4 regions of the Paenibacillus solisilvae genome follow, and region 4 is predicted to be linked to each of the others. Evidence: riboswitches for the same ligand, from Rfam matches in the RefSeq annotation. Region 4 holds a riboswitch; each other region holds the start of a gene.
The links. Region 4 has a riboswitch for cyclic di-AMP ahead of ACFPYJ_RS31475 (3D domain-containing protein). Riboswitches for the same ligand answer to the same signal wherever they lie in the genome.

Region 1: it holds a riboswitch for cyclic di-AMP, as region 4 does, so the genes downstream of both, ACFPYJ_RS19745 (C40 family peptidase) here and ACFPYJ_RS31475 (3D domain-containing protein) in region 4, are expected to answer to the same signal.
Region 2: it holds a riboswitch for cyclic di-AMP, as region 4 does, so the genes downstream of both, ACFPYJ_RS07010 (3D domain-containing protein) here and ACFPYJ_RS31475 (3D domain-containing protein) in region 4, are expected to answer to the same signal.
Region 3: it holds a riboswitch for cyclic di-AMP, as region 4 does, so the genes downstream of both, ACFPYJ_RS30990 (hypothetical protein) here and ACFPYJ_RS31475 (3D domain-containing protein) in region 4, are expected to answer to the same signal.

The regions. Positions count from the first base shown of each region.
Region 1 covers NZ_JBHSOW010000071.1:39,858-44,852, forward strand. The annotation lists gene ACFPYJ_RS19730 (glycerate kinase) at 1-107, opposite strand, end outside; gene ACFPYJ_RS19735 (CdaR family transcriptional regulator) at 278-1,375, shown strand; gene ACFPYJ_RS19740 (hypothetical protein) at 1,551-1,721, shown strand; cyclic di-AMP (ydaO/yuaA leader) riboswitch at 2,049-2,202, shown strand; gene ACFPYJ_RS19745 (C40 family peptidase) at 2,207-2,707, shown strand; gene ACFPYJ_RS19750 (hypothetical protein) at 2,956-3,435, opposite strand; gene ACFPYJ_RS19755 (DEAD/DEAH box helicase) at 3,626-4,995, shown strand, end outside.
Region 2 covers NZ_JBHSOW010000027.1:9,777-14,771, forward strand. The annotation lists gene ACFPYJ_RS07000 (HD domain-containing protein) at 1-983, shown strand, start outside; gene ACFPYJ_RS07005 (TatD family hydrolase) at 1,004-1,771, shown strand; cyclic di-AMP (ydaO/yuaA leader) riboswitch at 1,946-2,155, shown strand; gene ACFPYJ_RS07010 (3D domain-containing protein) at 2,386-3,534, shown strand; gene rnmV (ribonuclease M5) at 3,647-4,213, shown strand; gene rsmA (16S rRNA (adenine(1518)-N(6)/adenine(1519)-N(6))-dimethyltransferase RsmA) at 4,210-4,995, shown strand, end outside.
Region 3 covers NZ_JBHSOW010000127.1:4,133-9,127, reverse strand. The annotation lists gene kdpB (potassium-transporting ATPase subunit KdpB) at 1-446, opposite strand, end outside; gene kdpA (potassium-transporting ATPase subunit KdpA) at 474-2,144, opposite strand; gene ACFPYJ_RS30995 (hypothetical protein) at 2,431-2,841, opposite strand; gene ACFPYJ_RS30990 (hypothetical protein) at 2,948-3,403, opposite strand; cyclic di-AMP (ydaO/yuaA leader) riboswitch at 3,521-3,691, opposite strand; gene ACFPYJ_RS30985 (LysR family transcriptional regulator) at 4,109-4,995, opposite strand, start outside.
Region 4 covers NZ_JBHSOW010000129.1:288-5,282, reverse strand. The annotation lists gene ACFPYJ_RS31490 (SGNH/GDSL hydrolase family protein) at 1-599, opposite strand, end outside; gene ACFPYJ_RS31485 (alpha/beta fold hydrolase) at 641-1,603, opposite strand; gene ACFPYJ_RS31480 (polysaccharide deacetylase family protein) at 1,778-2,647, shown strand; gene ACFPYJ_RS31475 (3D domain-containing protein) at 2,708-3,379, opposite strand; cyclic di-AMP (ydaO/yuaA leader) riboswitch at 3,384-3,607, opposite strand; gene ACFPYJ_RS31470 (mannose-1-phosphate guanylyltransferase) at 3,816-4,916, shown strand.

The sequences.
Region 1 (4,995 bases), on a different contig from region 4:
GTACTCGCTTCCGGCATGACTTTCCTTATTCCTCTTTCAATGGCTTCAGACGCTTCCAAAGCCGACAAGCTCCCTTTGAATGAATCGGGTGCGATCACAACCTTCATTGCACTTTCATCTCCTTGAAACCGCTTTCCATTTCTATAGATTAATTATATTTTATTTAACTCCTCCCACACATCGGTTATAATAAACAAAAATTCTATTGAAATCAGGATCATTTTCTGTGCATAAATAATAATATAAATTCTACAATATAAGGATGTTTACCTATATTATGTTAACGAAAGAAATTGCTGGTGAAATTATTAAACAAACGATGACCCGATTAAATCGGAATATTAATATTATGGACCATGACGGAACCATTATCGCGTCGGGAGACCCGGATCGGATCAACCAGCTTCATGAAGGAGCATTGGACGTACTGCGCACCGGAAAACCGATTACCGTAACGAAAAAGAATAAGCAGCACTGGAAAGGGGCTCTGCCGGGAATTAATTTGCCGATTCAATTCCAGGGTCAGATGATCGGCGTAATTGGCATTACCGGAAACCCGGAGGAAATTGAAGAGTTTGGCGCACTGGTTAAGATGATCACCGAAATGATGATAAACCAGTCTTTCTTGACTGCACAGGAAGAGTGGAGGCACCGATTGAAAGAACTCATCTTCGATGAATGGGTCCAGGAGGAGCCTAACCTTGAAACGGTAAAACAAAGACTCAACCTGCTCGGCATGAAAGTAGGGACCCCCTGCCAGGTTGGACTGCTGGAGATCGACAATTCCGATCGACCCCTGATGAATCGAGAATTGATTCGAAAGCTCGAAGAAATCTTTAATGAAAAACGCGTCATGATCGGATCTTTGAACGTGAACCGTTTATTCCTTCTCGCACTGGGGATCACGGAGGGAGTTTTCAAAAGAAAGTTAAATCAGGCCATGGACTTGCTGCAGCGAATGAATATCGCATTCCGGATCGGACTTGGGTCTTCCGTTAAAAACCCTGCATTGATCCGCTATTCCCTTGAAGAATCCGAAATCTCCTTGCTGCTCGGAAACGGAGAACAGAAACTTATTGCTTATGCGGAGATTGAAACGAAAGCGCTTATTGAAAGGGTCGATGCTCGCATTAAGCAGCAATATCTCGAACGCATACTGCAGCAGATGCCCGATAAGATGGTAGAGACTCTGGAATGTTTCTTTGCAAACAATCTCAACATCAGCGAGACGGCAAAAGCGATGTATATTCATCGTAATTCGCTGATTTACCGCATCAAGAAAATCAAAGAGGATACAGGCTATAATCCGCAATTGTTCCAAGATGCCGTTTCTCTGCAGCTAGCCGTATGGATATATACCATGAGAAAGAAATAAATATATTTTTTGATTGGATTGCAAATTCTACGGCTTTATCGCTTACCTCTTTATAACCCCTGATTCTTCTAATGCTTCAATTTCCATCTCATCCACTTGTAATCTATCCCCATAAGCTCATCCAATTAAATAAAAAAAGCAAACCAGCTGTGGTCGATGGAGACACCTGACCTGTATGTGGCCGAGTTCAAAATCGCCGATCCCGCCCAAACAGATCGAAACCTATGCGTCGACCCTTCAATCGCTGCTGGAGAAATCAACGAAGACGCCTCAAGGGACCGCTAACCCGAGCGGTTATGTGGCCGGTATCGATTTCTGGATTATGTATGAGCCATTCAAGCCGTAATAGGTATTCCTTCATAGGACTGAACGCGCAATAAAATCCCTGTTCCTTTGCTTGAGCAAGGGGCAGGGATTTTTGATGGGTGTCTTTGCGACTACGCTCAATTCAGCGAAACAACATATCCTGCTCTTCCGCCCCTTTCACTTCATAATCAGACAAGCATAGTGATTTCCCGCAAGCAGATTGTAGTGGAATTGGATCGCTTCCTCTGTAATTGCAGCCCGTATAACGAATGATCTTGTCAAAAAGTTTCACTCTTAGAATTCTAATTTGTGAACAAGTTGTGAACTTGGAAGGATAATCGTGGAAAAACACGAATAAGTAGCCAGAATGAAAAATTTGCCGAATTCCCGCCATTGGGAAACGGGGGAACCATTTTGGGTGAATTGATCCCGACGTCCGCTAGCACGGACGCCAGAGGCGATCATAGGGAGCCTTCAACCGAACCCCACAGCTAACCTCGTAGGCACCGGAAGGAGTTTCCTGTTTTGAAAAAGATCTCTGCAGCACTGATCGGTTTAGCGATGTTGCTTGTTTTCCAAGCCGGGAGCGTTTTTGCAGACTCCAAGCTGGACGGCGTCGTTACCGATCTAATCGGAACACCTTATGCAACAGCCGGCACGACCACAAGAGGATTCGATTGTTCTGGATTTACGATGTACGTGTTTAATAAACTCGGCGTCTCCATCCCGCACGCTTCCCGGTCGCAAGCAGGTCTAGGCAAAAAAGTCGCGAAGAGCGATTTGATTGCTGGCGATCTCGTATTCTTCAATACGAACGGCAAAAGTATTTCCCACGTAGGCATTTATGTTGGAGACGGCAAGTTTGCACATGCATCCTCCAGCAAAGGCGTAACAATCAGCGCACTCAGTGACTCCTACTACGTTAAACGTTATGTTACTGCGCGCCGTGTTATGAGCCAAACCAGTTACGAGAAATATGCAGATGACCCGTCTGATGAGCTGGACGGCGGAGGCGACTCCGATTAAAAACTGCTCCGCATCGCTGCCGCGATGTGCAGGTGGGCCGCAGGTGCTCGTCCCTTTTGGGACGAATGCCTGCGGCTTTATTATTTTGTGCGCCGGCTTAGACAATAGAAGGGCAGAGTGTGCTCCTTGTATTTATATACACCGAAAAGACCTCTGTTCAAACCATTTGCGCGCATTTGAGGCGATTAAACGCCGCGGAATTATAATAGGCTGCCGCCCATACTTAAGGGCGGCAGCCTATTATCGGTTCATGCACCTCCGCGATGAGGATTGGGAATGCCCGATTTCCGCTTTTCATGATCAGACTGCGGGCGCAGTTGGTAGCGGGCCCACCAGAAGGCGCGTCCGATCTGGACATCGAGCTGCACACCGAGCGGGTTGAGCAGTTCATGGAGCTCATATGCAGTCCCGCAGCCTTCACCGCGGCGGTCTGCAATCACGACCGTAGCTCCCGTACGCAGGCGATCATGCCAAGCTTCCAGGAAAGCGGACCTCTCATCAGGCGCAAGCTCTCCTAAGCAAAAGCACGCAAGCCCCGCTTCAAAAGAGCCCGCAACGCTCGTCAGCTCGGATGAACGCACCATTTTGACAGCCGGTGTCGTAATCCGCGGCGTTCGCGGCCCGGAAACGCGAAGCACGTTTCTGCCTGCTAATGTCTTGGTCACGGCATATTCGACCCGCTTCCACTCGCTCCATCTCTGATCCAAGCTCTCCTTCAATCCCACCATAGCCTACCTCCCGTGTGATGCATTCCTGCTGCTGTGTATCTTGTTCTATACCTATGCCGCTCCGCTCGCAAACTGACCAGAAACAGGTATAATAAACCACAAGAGGGTCGTTCCTGTCCCTTCGTATTGCGTACAGCCGGCCTCACCCATTCCGATACATCTCTCACCCATATAAAGGAGCTGTTGAATCATGTCCTCACGGCTTTCTCCGGCCCTAGCCGCCTTCCATCCCACGCTCGCCGGCTGGTTCTTCGAAACCTTCGGCGACCCGACGCCCGTCCAGCTTGAAGCATGGGCCTCGATCAGGGATAACCGGCATACCTTAATTGCCGCGCCTACCGGTTCAGGCAAAACACTAGCCGCATTGCTGCCCTGCCTGGATAAGCTGGCCAATGACAAAATTACTGCCGCTCAGCACCGCAGCCGCACCTGGACACCGGGTGTGCGTGTACTCTACGTCACCCCGCTGAAGGCGCTGAACAATGACATCCAGTATCATCTGGTTGGGTTTATTGAAGCGCTCGAGCGTCATTCCTCCCAAGCTCCCCTGCAATCCCAATCCATGCCCGATTGGCCTGGCATCCGTTCTGCTGTGCGGACGGGAGATACCCCTTCCCATGAACGTGCCAAAATGCTAAGGCGGCCGCCGGACGTACTCGTCACGACACCCGAATCCCTGTACCTGCTGCTTACCTCGGATAAAGGACGCAAGATGCTCCAAACGGTGGAAACCGTCATTGTTGATGAAATTCACAGTCTGGCCGGTGATAAACGGGGCGCCCATCTGTCGCTCACACTTGAGCGTTTAACCGCACTGGCTGAGCAGCCGGTCCAGCGAATCGGTGTATCGGCCACGCAGAAACCGCTCGAACGCGTCGCCCTGTTCTTGGGAGGCTGGGATTCCGGTTCAGCATCCTCGACGCCTCCTCAAGCGGGCGGCCAGCAGCAGCCCCATCCACTAGGCTATTCCCCCCGCCCGGTCGAAATTGTGGAGAGTGCCATGAACAAGAACATCCAGGTTCGCGTCACCATGCCTGACCTCAGCAAGCCCGCTATGACGCGTGAAGGCGTGTGGGTGCCGATTGTCGAGCGGCTCATGCAGCTGATGGACGGCTGCCGGTCTGCGCTGCTGTTCGTAAACAGCCGCCGCCTGTGTGAGCGGCTCGTCCTGCGCTTAAATGAGCATGCGGGCGGCGAAATGGCGCGCGCCCACCATGGCAGCTTGTCCCGCGAGCGCCGGCTTGAGGTCGAGCGCATGCTCAAAGCAGGCGAGCTGCGCTGCTTGGTCGCCACCTCTTCCCTGGAGCTTGGCATCGATGTCGGTCACATCGATGTGGTCATTCAAGTGGACTCGCCGAAGGCGGCCGCTGCCGGTATCCAGCGCATCGGGCGCGCGGGCCATGCCGTGGGCGACGTCAGCCGCGGCTTCATCGTCGCCCGCCACCGGGGCGACTTGCCCGAATCGGCCGTTTTATGCCGCAGCATTGCGCTTCGTGATATCGAAGAGATCACACTGCCGCATGAGCCGCTGGACGTGCTGTCACAGCAGATAACCGCAAT
Region 2 (4,995 bases), on a different contig from region 4:
ATTCTATAGAAGAAGTTTTTGACACCAATCATGAAGATTGGACTTGTCGAATTCTGCTTGAATCTACAGAAATTAATCAGATTCTTCATAACTATGATCCATCGTTCCCTGAACGAATTGCAGCAGTTATCCGCAAAACATACGATAAACCAATCGTCATCAGCCTTGTATCCAGTCAAATGGATGCTGACCGTATGGACTACTTGCTCCGGGATGCATACTATACGGGTGTTAATTATGGAACGTTTGATCTTGATCGTATTTTACGTGTTCTCAGGCCGCATCAAGAACGCATCGTAGTGAAGGAAAGCGGCATGCACGCGGTTGAAGATTATTTAATGTCCCGCTATCAAATGTATTGGCAGGTTTATTTCCATCCGGTTACCCGGAGTTCAGAAATAATACTAAGACAAATATTTCGTAGAGCGAAAGAGCTTTATGGGGGTAATTATACATTTTCTTGGATGATTAAACCTTTTCAGGACTTATTTGAAGGTACATTGGATGTAAAGTCCTATACCTTGCTCGATGAAGCTCTTGTACAGACCGTGTTTTCGCAGTGGATGAACGAATCTGATGAATTATTATCTGATCTATGTGAAAGATTTCTCAATCGTAGGTTGTATAAATATGTAACCTTAGACGATGCAGAAGAAGGGCTTTGGGATGAAATCAGTGACCAATTTCTCTCGATAGGCCTTCGTCCTGATTACCATCTGGAAATCGACTTTCCTTATGATTTGCCTTATGATGTATACCGTTCAGGTTCTCCAGCATCTTCACACGGAAAAGAGGAGAAACCTCCAATTCTGCTGCTTGATAAGGAGAATCGGCTGTCCGAAATATCGGAGAGATCCGATATCATTCGTTCCATTACAGGCCTGCATCAGGGTAAGTATCATTTATATTACCCGGAAGAGCCTCTAATTGAATCAGCACACAAGCTGAAGCCGCATATTCGCGAATTATTTGGTTTATTGTAGAAAGGAGTTTGCAATTACTTATGTTAATCGACACACATACACATTTAGATGCGCATCAATTCGACGAAGACCGCGCAGAAGTCATCGAAAGAGCGCGGGCTGCAGGTGTACATAAGCTCGTTAATATCGGCTTTAACCGAGAGACGATACCGACAACGATGGCATTAGCTGAACAATATGAGTTTATCTATGCGGCGGTTGGCTGGCATCCCGTTGACAGCATTGACATGCTGCCGGGAGATTTAGAATGGATCGCATCCCTATGCGATCATCCCAAAGTGGTTGCAATTGGTGAGATTGGGCTTGATTATCATTGGGATACGTCACCTAAGGATGTGCAGCAGCGTGTTTTTCGCCAGCAGATCCAATTGGCCAAGCAGAAGCGCAAGCCGATCGTCATTCATAACCGGGATGCACATGAGGATGTTGTCCGTATATTAAAAGAAGAGGACGCGAAAGATGTCGGCGGCATTATGCATTGTTACTCGGGCAGCTGGGAGACGGCTAAGAAATGCTTGGACATGAACTTCTATATTTCATTTGGCGGACCGGTCACGTTTAAGAATGCCAGGGTCCCAAAAGAAGTGCTTTCAAAAGTTCCGCTCGACCGTATTCTTATCGAAACAGACGCGCCTTATTTGGCCCCTCATCCGCATCGCGGAAAACGAAATGAATCTGCTTTCGTCCGTCTTGTAGCAGAAACTGCAGCTGAAATTACAGGCAAATCTGTGGCCGAAATTGCGAAAATAACGACTGAAAATGCACTGAAATGTTTTGGTATTCGATGAAAAACGATATGAAAGCAAGGATTTGGGAGTATACAAGTGAAAAAACTAATCTTTAATCAATAAATTGATTGTTTTTCACGTGATTTTCCTTAAAATTCGTTAAAATCGTCATTAATCTCTTCTTTACAATGTGGAGTAAAAGACGGTATCATTCATCTCAGAGCTTATAACTTTTCCAAATAAACGCTTAATCTCCGTGATCCGGAGAGCGGGGGAACCAAATATTGAAACAGTTTGTATCAAAGCTGGAGTAGATGTTGTTGAATTCTTCTAGGGGTGAATTTCGCGAACACGCAGGAGCAGTATACTGGTGTCAGAACGAATAGGGCGACTCTCTTTGCCCGAATCCGACAGCTAACCTCGCAAGCGTAAATAAGAGAGATCTTCCTCGTGTATTTAATCCATGCTACCTGATTTTATGGGAAGCCACGAAACAGATCCTCTGTCGTCGGCTTCTTTTTGTTTGAATAATGCGTAATCTGACGACATAGGGTGTATCATGGAGGAGGACACTGGGAAGATAGAACTGCGTGCCTGCACGCTAAATTCTATAGTCGCGTCTAGGGTCTTATGTAACACTATGGCGGCGGGGCTATGTAGGGAGGACCGAAGAAGTGGGAGCACTCCAGCTTAAGGATACCCATGGTAAACGATCATCCAGCATGTCTTTCGCATTGCGATGGAAGCATGAGAACGTGCGTTTAATTGTACTAAGCGCTCTGATCTCAATCGCTATGACTTTCATGTTTCTGGTGTTGTTGTACGGAACGGCTGACAAGCACGTCTCCGTAGTATTGAATGGACGAGAAAGCATTGTTTCGACAAAACAATGGGTCCTTCAACGCCTACTGGATGAACAAGCCATCACGATTGGAACTTATGATAAAGTTTCGATGCCGCTTAACAGCGGTGTCAAAGACGGTGACCGCATCATTATCGATCAAGCGGTACCTCTTGTAGTGAAGGCAGACGGCAAGGAAAGAACGTTGTACACGACAGAAAGAACGGTACAGGCGGCGATCGATCAAGCTAATATATCGGTACGCAGCCAAGATAAAATAATGCCTCCTTTGAATACCGCTGTTGAGCCGAATATGAAGGTTTCCGTTACTCGGATCGATAAGAAGTATTCAGAGAATGCATTCAAAGTTCCCTTCTCGATTGTGAAGAAGGAAGACCCTAAGCTTGCAAAGGGTAAGGAAAAGCTTGTACAAACCGGTAAAGAGGGTATGGTCATAAAACGGTTTGAGAGTGTTTTTGCAGATGGTGTTCTGGTTTCCCAGACGCTGGTCACCAAACTTACGCATTCGCCATCAGTGAATCAGGTCGTTGCTGTAGGCACGTTGAAGGAAGAGCCGAAGGTGACCGTATTATCGGCAAAAACAGCAAGTGTTACTACATTGACCAAACGCGGCGTGAAATTCAGCGCTAAGAAGGTTATCAAGAACGTAACGCTAACTGCTTATTCTGCAGGTGTTCAATCGACTGGGAAGAGTAAGAGCCACCCCGAATACGGCATTACAGCATCGGGCTCACGCGTTCAAGAAGGACGTACGATTGCGGTTGATCCGAGGATCATACCGATCGGCTGGTGGGTGTATATTGAAGGGATCGGCTTCCGTCGTGCCGAAGATACGGGAAGTGCGATCAAAGGCAATAAAGTTGACGTTTATTTCGATAGTGAATCATATGCTGAAAAGTTCGGGTTGAAGCGGGGATATACCATCTACGTGCTCGGTCCTAAGAAACCGGAATCACTTTAGCAGATAGGCTGTGATTTATTCATATCGTAATTTGAACGTAAATATGCCATCATAAGAAGAGGCGATGCCTCTTCTTTTTGTATGTTTGTCTGAAGGGAAGGAATGGACTTCCATGATTAAAGAAATCATTGTAGTAGAAGGCAAGGATGATACCGTCGCCATCAAACGGGCGGTTGAAGCAGAGACGATAGAGACCGGCGGATCAGCCATCGGACAGGCGGTTTTGAAACGTGTCGAACTTGCCCAGCAGCGGCGAGGTGTTATTATTTTCACCGACCCTGACCATGCAGGTGAACGTATCCGCAAAATTGTGGCTCAGCGTGTCCCTGGCTGCAAGCATGCTTTTCTCCCACAGGAGGATGCGCTTTATAAAGGCGACATTGGGGTCGAGAATGCTTCCCCGGAAGCGATTCAAAGGGCGCTTGCCAATGTGCGTACGGAAGTTATAGAAGGAAGCGCTGGCGACGCTGAAATTACAGGTGAGGATCTTATGCGGGCAGGACTGCTCGTTCATCCAAGTGCGGCGGACAGACGATTGCGGATGGGTAATCTGCTTGGCATCGGTTATGCGAACGGCAAACAGTTTTTTAAGCGATGCTCCATGTTTCGCATCACGCGTGAGGAATTCGATCTGGCGCTTGAACAGATGGAGCGGGAGACCGAAGGAGGCACTCCATGAGTGAAGGGCTGAAGGTGCATGCCAATGTGGCGACACCTAAACAAACGAACGACATTATCAAGAAATACGGATTTAAATTCAAGAAAAGTCTTGGTCAGAACTTCCTGATTGATCAAAATATATTGAAAAATATCGTAGCTGCAGCTGAGCTCGATGAAACTAAAGGTGCGCTGGAGATTGGTCCGGGAATTGGGGCTCTGACGCAGGAGCTTGCTCAGGCAGCAGGACAAGTAACAGCTGTTGAAATCGATAACCGGCTCATTCCTATTCTGCGTGATGTGCTCTCAGGAGTGCCTAACGTTCATGTGGAACATGGAGATGTGCTCAAGTTAAATCTTAAAGAACTCATTGATGCCCGTTTTAAAGGATTGACAGGTGTTAGTGTAGTCGCCAATTTGCCTTATTACGTCACGACACCGATCCTAATGAAGCTTCTGGAAGAGAAGCTTCCGCTTGAACATATCGTGGTTATGATTCAAAAGGAAGTCGCTCAACGCATGGCGGCAAAGCCAGGCGGCAAGGAATATGGCAGCTTAAGCGTTGCGGTTCAGTACTATTGTATACCTGAGCTTGTGTGCATAGTGCCGCATACGGTGTTTATTCCTCAGCCTAATGTAGATTCAGCGGTCATTAAACTGTCTCTGAGGGACAAGCCAGCTGTAGACGTAAAAGATGAAGGTCATTTCTTCCGTACGGTTCAGGCTTGCTTTGCGCAGCGCAGAAAGACGATTGCTAACAACCTTACGGCCTACGTGGGTAAAACCAACCGCGAGCGCCTCGGA
Region 3 (4,995 bases), on a different contig from region 4:
GCTAAACCTTCAATGATTTCGCCGTCAGACGGGATGATCTCTCCAATTTCAATGCGAACCAAATCACCCTTACGCAGCGAAGTTGAAGACACTTCCTTATAAGAACCATCCTTTTGAACCAATCGAGCCTTCGTATCCGATTTCGTCTTCCGAAGGGAGTCCGCCTGTGCCTTACCCCGCCCTTCAGCCAATGCTTCTGCGAAGTTAGCAAACAGCAGCGTGAAGAGCAGGATCAAGAAAACAGTGATATTATAACCCCGGCCTACGTTCGTGGTGCCAAATAGATCAAGTGAAAGTGATAGAAGTAACGTAATGACCGTACCTACTTCGACAACAAACATAACCGGATTCTTAATCATGCTCAAAGGATTTAATTTTTTAAACGAATCAACGATAGCTTGATTCATAATTTCTTTTGTCATTGTTTTTTTACGTTCCACAGCCATTCAAATCCTCCCTCTCTACGCCTCACCTTATTGCGCCGCCAAATGTTCAGCAATCGGCCCCAATGCCAGCGCCGGGAAGAACGTTAGAGCACCGATAACTAGAATAATCATAATTAAAATCCCCATAAATAAAGGTGTATTCGTCCGAAGTGTACCTGACGTTACAGGAACTACACGCTTCACAGCAAGAGAACCGGCAATAGCCATCATCGCGATCATTGAAATGTAACGCCCAACCAGCATTACGATACCGATGCTCACGTTATAGAAGTTCGTATTGGCACTTAAACCACCAAATGCAGAGCCATTATTAGCCGCACCCGAAGTGAAAGCATAAAGCACTTCAGAAAGCCCGTGAAGTCCTTGATTGGATATCGAAGCAATGGATTCGGGACGTGACAACGCCAGAGCCGTCGGTGCCAAAATGATGAGCGGATGAATCAGAATGGCGATGGCAGCTAATTTCACTTCTTTGCCTTCGATCTTTTTCCCCAAAAACTCAGGCGTACGACCAACCATAAGTCCACAAATGAATACCGATAAAATGAGGTAAAGTAAGCCATTTAATAAACCGACCCCTTTGCCGCCAAACACATTGTTCAGCATCATTTCTGCAAAAGGAACGATGCTTCCGAGCGGTGTTAGCGATTCATGCATCGCATTGACGCTGCCGGTTGTTGCAGCAGTGGTTACTGCTGTAAATAGAGCCGTCTCGGACAGTCCGAATCTGACTTCCTTGCCTTCCATGTTGCCATGCACGCCCATTGCATCTAACGCAGGAACACCGCGATACTCCGCATAGAAAACTGTAGCGACCATCACTAAGAAGATCATTCCCATTGCGGCAAATAGGGTCCAACCCTGCTTTTTATTCTTAATCATTAGACCGAATGCGTACACCAGAGATGTAGGCAGCAGCATCATACAAATAATATGGATGAGATTGGACAGGGGTGTCGGATTCTCAAAAGGATGCGCAGCATTTGTACCGAACCATCCGCCACCGTTCGTGCCTATATGCTTAATTGATTCCAGCGAAGCAACTAACCCGCGCGTAATGGTTTGCTTGGCTCCATCAAGCGTTGAAGCTTCCACGGCTCCCAGCAAGGTTTGCGGAATACCTTGAAAGACTAAAAATAGGGCAATAATGAAGCTAAGCGGCAGAAATACGCGTGTAATCGCCCTGGTCATATCTACGTAAAAGTTTCCGAGATTATCTTGACGGCCAACCAACCCGCGGATAAAAGCTACCGCCACAGCGAATCCGGTTGCAGCCGATGTAAACATCGGGAAGGTAATGGCCACCATCTGAGAGAAGTAAGACAATGTATTTTCACCGCTGTATGCTTGCCAATTCGTATTGGTAATAAAGGAAACAGCCGTATTAAAAGCTAAAGCAGGCGGCATATTACCAATACCATCCGGATTTAGAGGCAGAAATTTTTGAAGACGAAATACAAGATAAATCAGAAGCATCATAACAAAATTGACTAACAAAACGGATCCTAAATACTTCTTCCAGCCCATCGCTTCATCTTCTCGCACACCCATTATGCGATAGGTTACACGCTCAAATGGAGCAAAAACACGATCAAGACCACTCTTTTCATGCCCAAATACTTTCACCAAGTAACTACCCACAGGCTTAACCAAAAGCATGATAATGACCAGTGTGATGACTACTTGTAACAATCCCATACCCATAGCCAGTTCTCCCCTTGCATACTTAAGTTCAATTGCTGCAATTAAAATTTCTCTGGCTTCACTAATACAAAACCGAGATACACCACAATGGCACATGCAATCAGTCCAATAACAATCATGAGGTTGCCTCCTATAAGTCTTATCAAAAACTTCGAAAGCATCATTTACGCTTTTTCGCAATATTTAGAAAATCCCCAAAACGCCAGAAATGATACGGCGAATAAAAAGACCATGGTTACATCGTTGTTCATAACACACCTCCTTCAACTCAGGGCAGAACCTATATGTCGTTATTAAAGGATGGCAGCAGAAACCTGACATCCCCATTTTTAGAATAAATGACATAGTCAGCGCCCAGCCCTTTGTAAATTAATCTTGGATTGAAGCTTTGGGTGACGACATAAATGGGCTTGGAAGTCCAGCTGCGGCATATCTGGATAACCCGGCAGCATAATGGCAGGCTCTCCTCGAACAGAATTACGTTTCCGATCGGATACTCGGGAATGGCCGCTGTTCCCGGTTCCGACGTATTCACTTGGATAATTTGTTTCACACCTCGCCCTTCTAGCCTGAGTCTTTCCATCTTGTTGTTGATTAATGCAATAAAAGGTAACCCACTCAACTTTGCTTGCTGCATAAAGTCATCGCCTGCCTTGGTCGGCGCAGCTATCAGCAAAAAATCACTTTGCATGAGGAACACCGCCCTCCTTCCCTGAGCTATTGTAACGCCGAACCGTATAAAAAGGGGGTAAAGAATCTATAGCAACTGTATAAAAAAAACATAAAAATGCTTTATCCTAGAAAGTGATATAGGCTTGAGAATGGTCAAATAAATAAGTGCGATCCAATAGGAAGCTTAGTTCTTGTTTGCCTGCAGATGAGTATTCAAATTTTCCAGCTAGATCCGTTAAAGCCGATTCAATTAAATGGGTTCTTACGTCTCCCCATGCCTCTTGTTTCTGATGAACGTAATGCAAACCTTCCGTAAGGGTGAGGCCTTTGATCCGCTGAAAAACAGATGCCCATTGAACGAAATCCCCCTTCAAGCTCCCGCATGGAATGACGAACTCCCCTAAACCGCATGTTCCGAGATTTGTTGAGATCGTAAGTATGCCGCAATGACAATCGGCGCCATGTCCAGGCATCAGCTTATCTGATAGCTCACAGTCAAATTGAAAACATTCAATTCGGGTGACCTTACATTCCTTGGTACATTCATCAGCTTCTTTTAATAGAGACAGGGGTTGGTGCATAATAGATTCACTCTCCTCAATTTTTGGAAAACAAAAAGAAGCCTACGAGCAGAGAATCTCTGCTCCCGGGCTTCTTTGCAGCGTCAATAAACGAGCTGTTCAAGGCACGATCGAAGGTGGTTCTCTCCCAATACGCTTACGAGGTTAGCTGTCGGATTCGGGCTTGGAAGTGCCCTACCTCGGCAAGCAGCGCTTGCTCTGGATTCACCCCGAGAACCGTTTTTTACATTCAAACGGCTTTTGGTTGGTTCCCCCGTTCCCCTTGCGGGGACTCAACGTTTTGATTCCTGATGTGAAGTTGTTGCACCGAATGTTACGCTTTCTAGCAAGGGTTGTAAAACGCTGTGGAGAGACTTATTTCGGTTTTTTTTACTTATTTTTCGAGATGAAAGCGGATCCAATTAGAGAACACATTCATTTTCAATATAAATGCTTAGGCTTACTTCCGTTTTAGTCATTTGTAGTGCCCTTCCGATTTTTCAACGACTTTTTTGATGAATGAGAGGGTAAGCATTTTTATTTTATTTTTATAGGTTTGTAATAGATTCTTTACCTCCTTTTTATGCGGTTCAACGTTAAAATTAATCCGTAGAGCATCCAGCAAAGCGTTTTTTTGAGCCGATTCGCAATACCGACCAAAGAGTCAAAAGGAGAATTATCATGGCTTCCTTAGCATCGTCACACGGCAGCAGGCAACTAGTTGTCCTAATCAGGCTCAAGCTCTGTAAGCATTGAAGCGATAAAGGCATGCGCAGCTGCGGTCAAAGGCAATTTTTTCAGCTTGGCAATGCCGACTCTCCGAGAGGGGATCGGCTGCTCTAATTCGATTTCATAGAGATCATGGTGAAGAAGCTCTGCCTTAATAAAATTCTTGATCACGCAAGCGATTCCGAGCCCGGTCCGGGTGAACTCTACCAATAAATCAATACTCCCAAGCTCGATTTCCGGGTTTATCCTCACCCCCTGTTTCTTCGCAACCCCATCGATATAAGCCCGAGTAACGCTTCCTTTCTCCAGCAAAATGATAGGATATTCCATCAGCTCCCCCCAAGAGACCGGACGCTCCGACAAGTGCTTGAATTCCGGCCCTGCTATGAAGCAATCTTCGATGACAAGCGTTTCCTGGACTTCAATATCCGGATCCGTGACAGGTAAATTCACGATTCCAAGATCGATTCTGCCCTGCTTCAGCAATGCCAGCGTCTCCAGCGTGGTGCGGTTCGTGACCTGGATTTTGATAGCGGGGTACTTGTCGTGGAAAGCAGCCAGATACGGCAGCAGATAGTGCCTGGAAAGCGTATCGCCTGCCCCGATTTTGATGTCGCCGCCCAGAAGCTGATGCATGTCAGCTATTTTCCGCTCGCCATTTTCAATAAAATGATACGCCTGCTCAATATAAGGAAAGAGAGCCTCGCCCTCAGCTGTCAGCTTGACCCCCTTTGAAGTCCGGAAGAATAATTGCCCGCCAAGCTTCGATTCCAGCTGCTTTAACGTATGCGTAACCGCGGGCTGAGTAATGAATAACGCCTCTGCCGCTGTGGATAAACTCCCGGTGACAGCTGTGTAATAAAAAACGCGATACCAATCCAAGT
Region 4 (4,995 bases):
TTGCCGGCCTGATTCGGATGGACGCGGTCCCATGACAAGGTAGCCGAATATAGATGAGTCAGAACTTTATCGAATGCTGCCTGCGTATCGACAAGCAGTGCACCGTGCTTCTTGGCAAGGCGTTTTACCACTTCGCCATACTTATCTGTGGTTGCCCGCATCAAGTCGGATTTATTGGGTTCAATGAAAAATGGAGTCATCAAGATTAGACCTTTCAGACCCGATTTGGTTTGAACGATAAGCTCCTCGAGAGTCGTTTCGTATTCTTCAATATATACATGCTCCTCCGTCATCGTCGGTGAGTCGTACTGACGCCAAACATCATTTGCACCGATCATAATGGACAGCCAGTCAGGCTTCAGCTCAATAACATCCGTCTGCCACCGTTCCTTCAAATCACGAACCCGATGACCGCTTGTCCCCATATTGACGACACGAATGCCGAGCTCCGGATAAGTCGCTGTCAGCAGCGCTTCGACGTTCCCTACGTAGCCCTTTCCAATTGCATCAAATAAACCTTCACCAACAGGTCTTGCTCGGCTGCTATCCGTAATTGAATCTCCAATGATAACGAGTTTATCGTTTTTCTCTAATTTCAGCATAGAATCAGCTCCCTCAACATTATGATTCGAGTGTACGATTAATAATCGCCTAAGAAGAATTGAACAATTTTATCGTTCAAGCCCGGTAATCCTTCATGACCGAAATCCGGAAAAATTTCAGCACGTTTAGGTGACTTGATTTTGTTATAGGCAGCATATTGGGTGGATGGCGGACAAATGCTGTCCATAAGCCCCACTCCGAGCAGCACGTCTCCCTTAATCCGCTCGGCGAAATGCTGAATATCGATATAACCCAGCGTTGTAAAAATCTCCTCTTCGCGTTCATGCTGCGGATCAAAGTGACGGAAATAAGTACGCAGCTCCGCATAAGCATCCTTGGCTAAGTCCATCTCCCACACTCTCCGGTAATCGCTAAGGAACGGATAAACAGGAGCAAGCTTCTTGACTCTTGGCTCAAGCGCTGCGCATGCAATAGTCAAGCCACCGCCCTGCGACCATCCTGTGGCATATACTTTGCCGGCATCAACCTCCGGCAGGTCCATAGCAATGGAAGCCAGCTGTGCACAATCCAGAAAAATATGCCGGAACAATAAATTGTCCGGTGCATCGTCCAGCCCGCGAATGATATGACCATTAAATGTATTTCCCCTTACGCTGCCGATGTCCTGCGAAGAACCGCCTTGTCCCCGGCAATCCATAACCAGTATGGAGTAACCAAGCGATACGAAGCTGAGTAACTCATTCCAGTCGCCTGCGTTACCGGAGTAACCATGAAATTTCAACACAGCCGGATGCGGATGGTCCGAATGACGGGGACGGGCATATTTCGCATGGATTCGTGCTCCCCTCACTCCGGTAAAATAAAGATCGAAGCATGCTGCGCCTGGTGTTTGGAACTTGCTTGGCAGCAGCTCAATATTGGAATCGGTCTCACGCATTTCCTTTAAAGCCCGCTCCCAATACGCATCGAAATCAACCGGACGCGGATTGATCCCTTGATACGCTTGAAGCTCTTTCAACGGCATATCCATTTGAGGCATGTGAACTCTCCTTTTGAGTAGTTTATACTTCTATGTTACGTTTTTTGACACTAAGATGTAAAGAGAAACTTATGTCCGCTCGTGCATGATCGATGTAGGTCGGGGCACAATGAAAATAACTAACATACAGCTTTATTTTACGAAGACGCTGAATGGAATCGGAGGAGAAGTCATTTGTTTAATCGCTTGATGCGAAGAGCTGCTTGGCTGATATCGGCGTCGATCCTATTCTCTTCTTTTTTAGCTGCGCCTGAAACCGGGCAAGTGCAAGCCCTCTCCGCTTCACAAATGATGTCTCCCTTAACGGATAATGGTGATATTGAACCTTCATTCATAGCTGAGCGGAACAAGAAACGGCAAAAACGCACAAGTCATAAGCAATTCAATACTTGGGTTAATCTTCAGAAAAGATATCCCGGCTCCTTCGTCACCGGTGGACCGCGAAACCGCAGAAGGGTTGCGCTTACCTTCGATGATGTACCGGATCCGCGCTATACACCTCAGGTGCTTGAGATCCTTGCCCGTTATAAGGTGAGAGCTACCTTCTTCGTGGTTGGCTCACGGGCAGCGGACTATCCGAACATCGTTCGCCGAATCCAGCGAGAAGGCCATATTATCGGCAATCATTCTTATAATCACGCCGTCTTCTCCAGAATCAGCCTTGCATCATTCAAGCAGCAGATTCTCAAGACGGATCGCATTATACGGCCGCTGGCAGGCTACAGCCCTAAGCTGGTTCGCCCGCCTTACGGTGAGATATTGCCGGAGCAAATCGAGTGGCTCGAGCAGAACGGCTTCATCGTGGTAAATTGGGATGTAGACTCCGTTGATTGGCGGGGCCTGGACAGCAATGGGATTTTAATTAACATCAAGAGAACGCTGCAGCCCGGCTCCATTGTTCTCCAGCATGCAGGCGGTGGTGTGGGACAGGATTTAAGCGGTACAATCTCCGCGCTGCCAAGATTAATTCACTTACTGCGCAGCAAAGGATATCAAATCGTCACGCTGCCGGAGCTTCTTGGAAAACCGCAATCACGCAAATAACAAAAAAACGGTAGGGACAACCCTCATGGGTTACCGCTGCCGCTTCTTTTTTTTGCATTGCTATTCAAGAATGAATACCTTCACGTATTGAAAGCCGAATTCCGATGCTTGCTTCTGGGATTGGGGAACGAAGATGTCAATACGGTCACCCTTAATAGCTGATCCCATATCAGTGGCTACTGCCATCATACCGCCGACAGGCAAACCATCGTGGTCATATCCTGTAATATACACTTTACTGCCAAGCGGAATCCGCTTTGGATCTACCGCTATCGTGCCCAGCTTCAAGGGATTCCCGAAATAATCAACGGGTCCCCAGCCGTTCTCGGAAGCCGCTGCGGTATAAGCGCTAGCTTTGGCTTGAATCACATCGGAGAAACCGTAGTCGCGTCCGCTGACCGATAGAATCTCGGCATCGGAATCAACCTTGCTCTTTGCCGTTATGATGCTTCTGGATGCTGCTTTTTTTGCTGAGCTTCTGCTTGCTTGTAAGCTGGTGGCCGAGGCTGGAATGACGATCGTAAGACCTTTGTAGATGTTCAACGGGTCGATATTCGGATTAAACTTCTTTAATTGCTGAACTTGAACACCAAACTGTTTGGAAAGCTTCCAGAACGTATCATCATCTTTGGCTTTGTAATTAACGGCCGCGCTTGCCGGGCCTGCGTGAATGAGAATAGCGATGCTAAGCGCTGCAGCTGCTGCGCCTTTTTTCCAAGCTTTGTTGAACAATTTAATGTCCTCCTTTTTTTTGCCTGCGAGGTTAGTTGTCGGATTCGGATTGAGGAGTTCAACCCTACGCTGTATTGCGGAATAGAAATCCGCTATGCGATTCACCCCCAGCGCCTAAGCGCAATCACCGTAAAATCAACCACTTCTCAGTGTTCATTCACGGTGGAGACCAATGTCCATTGTTCTCCAAAAGATCCCCCGTACGATAAGTTTCGGCTTGCGTAAAAGAATAACACAAGCAGCGGGATAGTCCTACAGGTAAATCAGTCCAATTCCCGTTAATGCAGGTTAAGCGTTGAAGAAGAATCGGCTGACACCGTATTTTTTTGGCCTCTCTATTAGCCTTTTCCTAAAAAAAATCCAGAGAAGAATGGGATGTTTTAAAGATCTGATCATGTACGAATGCCGTTCCACAGGCTGTTGAGAGACGAATACAATGAGAGTAAATATTACGGGAGTGTTTGTCTTTTTAAACGGATTGGTCTTCCGCTTGCTGGAGGTGATTCATAAGTTGAATATCGTTATTATGGCCGGCGGAAAGGGAACCCGCTTCTGGCCTCGCAGTGTTGACACTCTGCCTAAGCAATTTCTCCATTTCCATTCTTCGCAGACCTTAATACAAGAGACGGCAGCCCGCTTCAAGCAAGCCGTACCCGATCATCAGTTATTTATCGCAGCTCCCGCCCGGTATCTTCCCCTTCTCCACGAGCAGCTGCCGGGTTTCTCCATGCAGCAGCTGATCGTGGAACCGGAGCAGAAGGATACTGCAGCTTGTATCGCGCTTGCTGCCTTTCAGCTGCTAAGCGCCGGCGATGATCAACCCGTCGTATTCGTTCCTTCCGATCAGCATGTCGCTGACGATGCCGCCTTCCTGACCGCAATTAAACTTGCTGCCCAGACAGCCGAACAGGACCATGCAATCGTAACGCTGGGCATTAAGCCCAGTCGGCCTGAAACCGGATTTGGGTACATGAGAACGACTGCAGAAAGCGGGCTGGCATCCGCTTCCGTTCTTTATGTTTCCAGCTTCCTGGAGAAACCGACAGAAGAACGGGCCGCTCAGCTTCTGACGGAACCCGGCGTGTATTGGAATAGCGGCATTTTCGTTTGTCGTCCTTCTACAATTGCACGCAGCCTGGAGCTGCTACAGCCTAAAATATGGAATAGTCTCCTGCTGCATCCCCATGATCCTTCTGCCGCTTATGCTCTAATGCCCAAATTATCCATCGACTATGCAGTCATGGAGCAAGCTGAGAAGATATACTGCATTCCTGTTGATTGCGGATGGGATGATGTCGGCTCTTGGGCTGCCATAAGCCGGCATTCAACAGCCGATTCGAATGGCAATGTCATTCAAGGCCTTGCTTCACTTGTTCAATCAACAGGCAATACTGTGTATGTAGAAGATGATAAGCAGGTCGTTCTTATCGGTGTCCACGATCTCATTGTCGTATCGACACCGAGCGGTCTGCTCGTCTGTCTGAAAACAGAAGAACCCCAGTTGAAAAAATGGTTGAATCAAATGCCAAATGCCTAGATGAGTGCATTACTGCTTGCTTTGTCCGAGGGAACGGCTTACGAATACGAGAAAAGCTGTCCCAAAATTAAGTAATTAC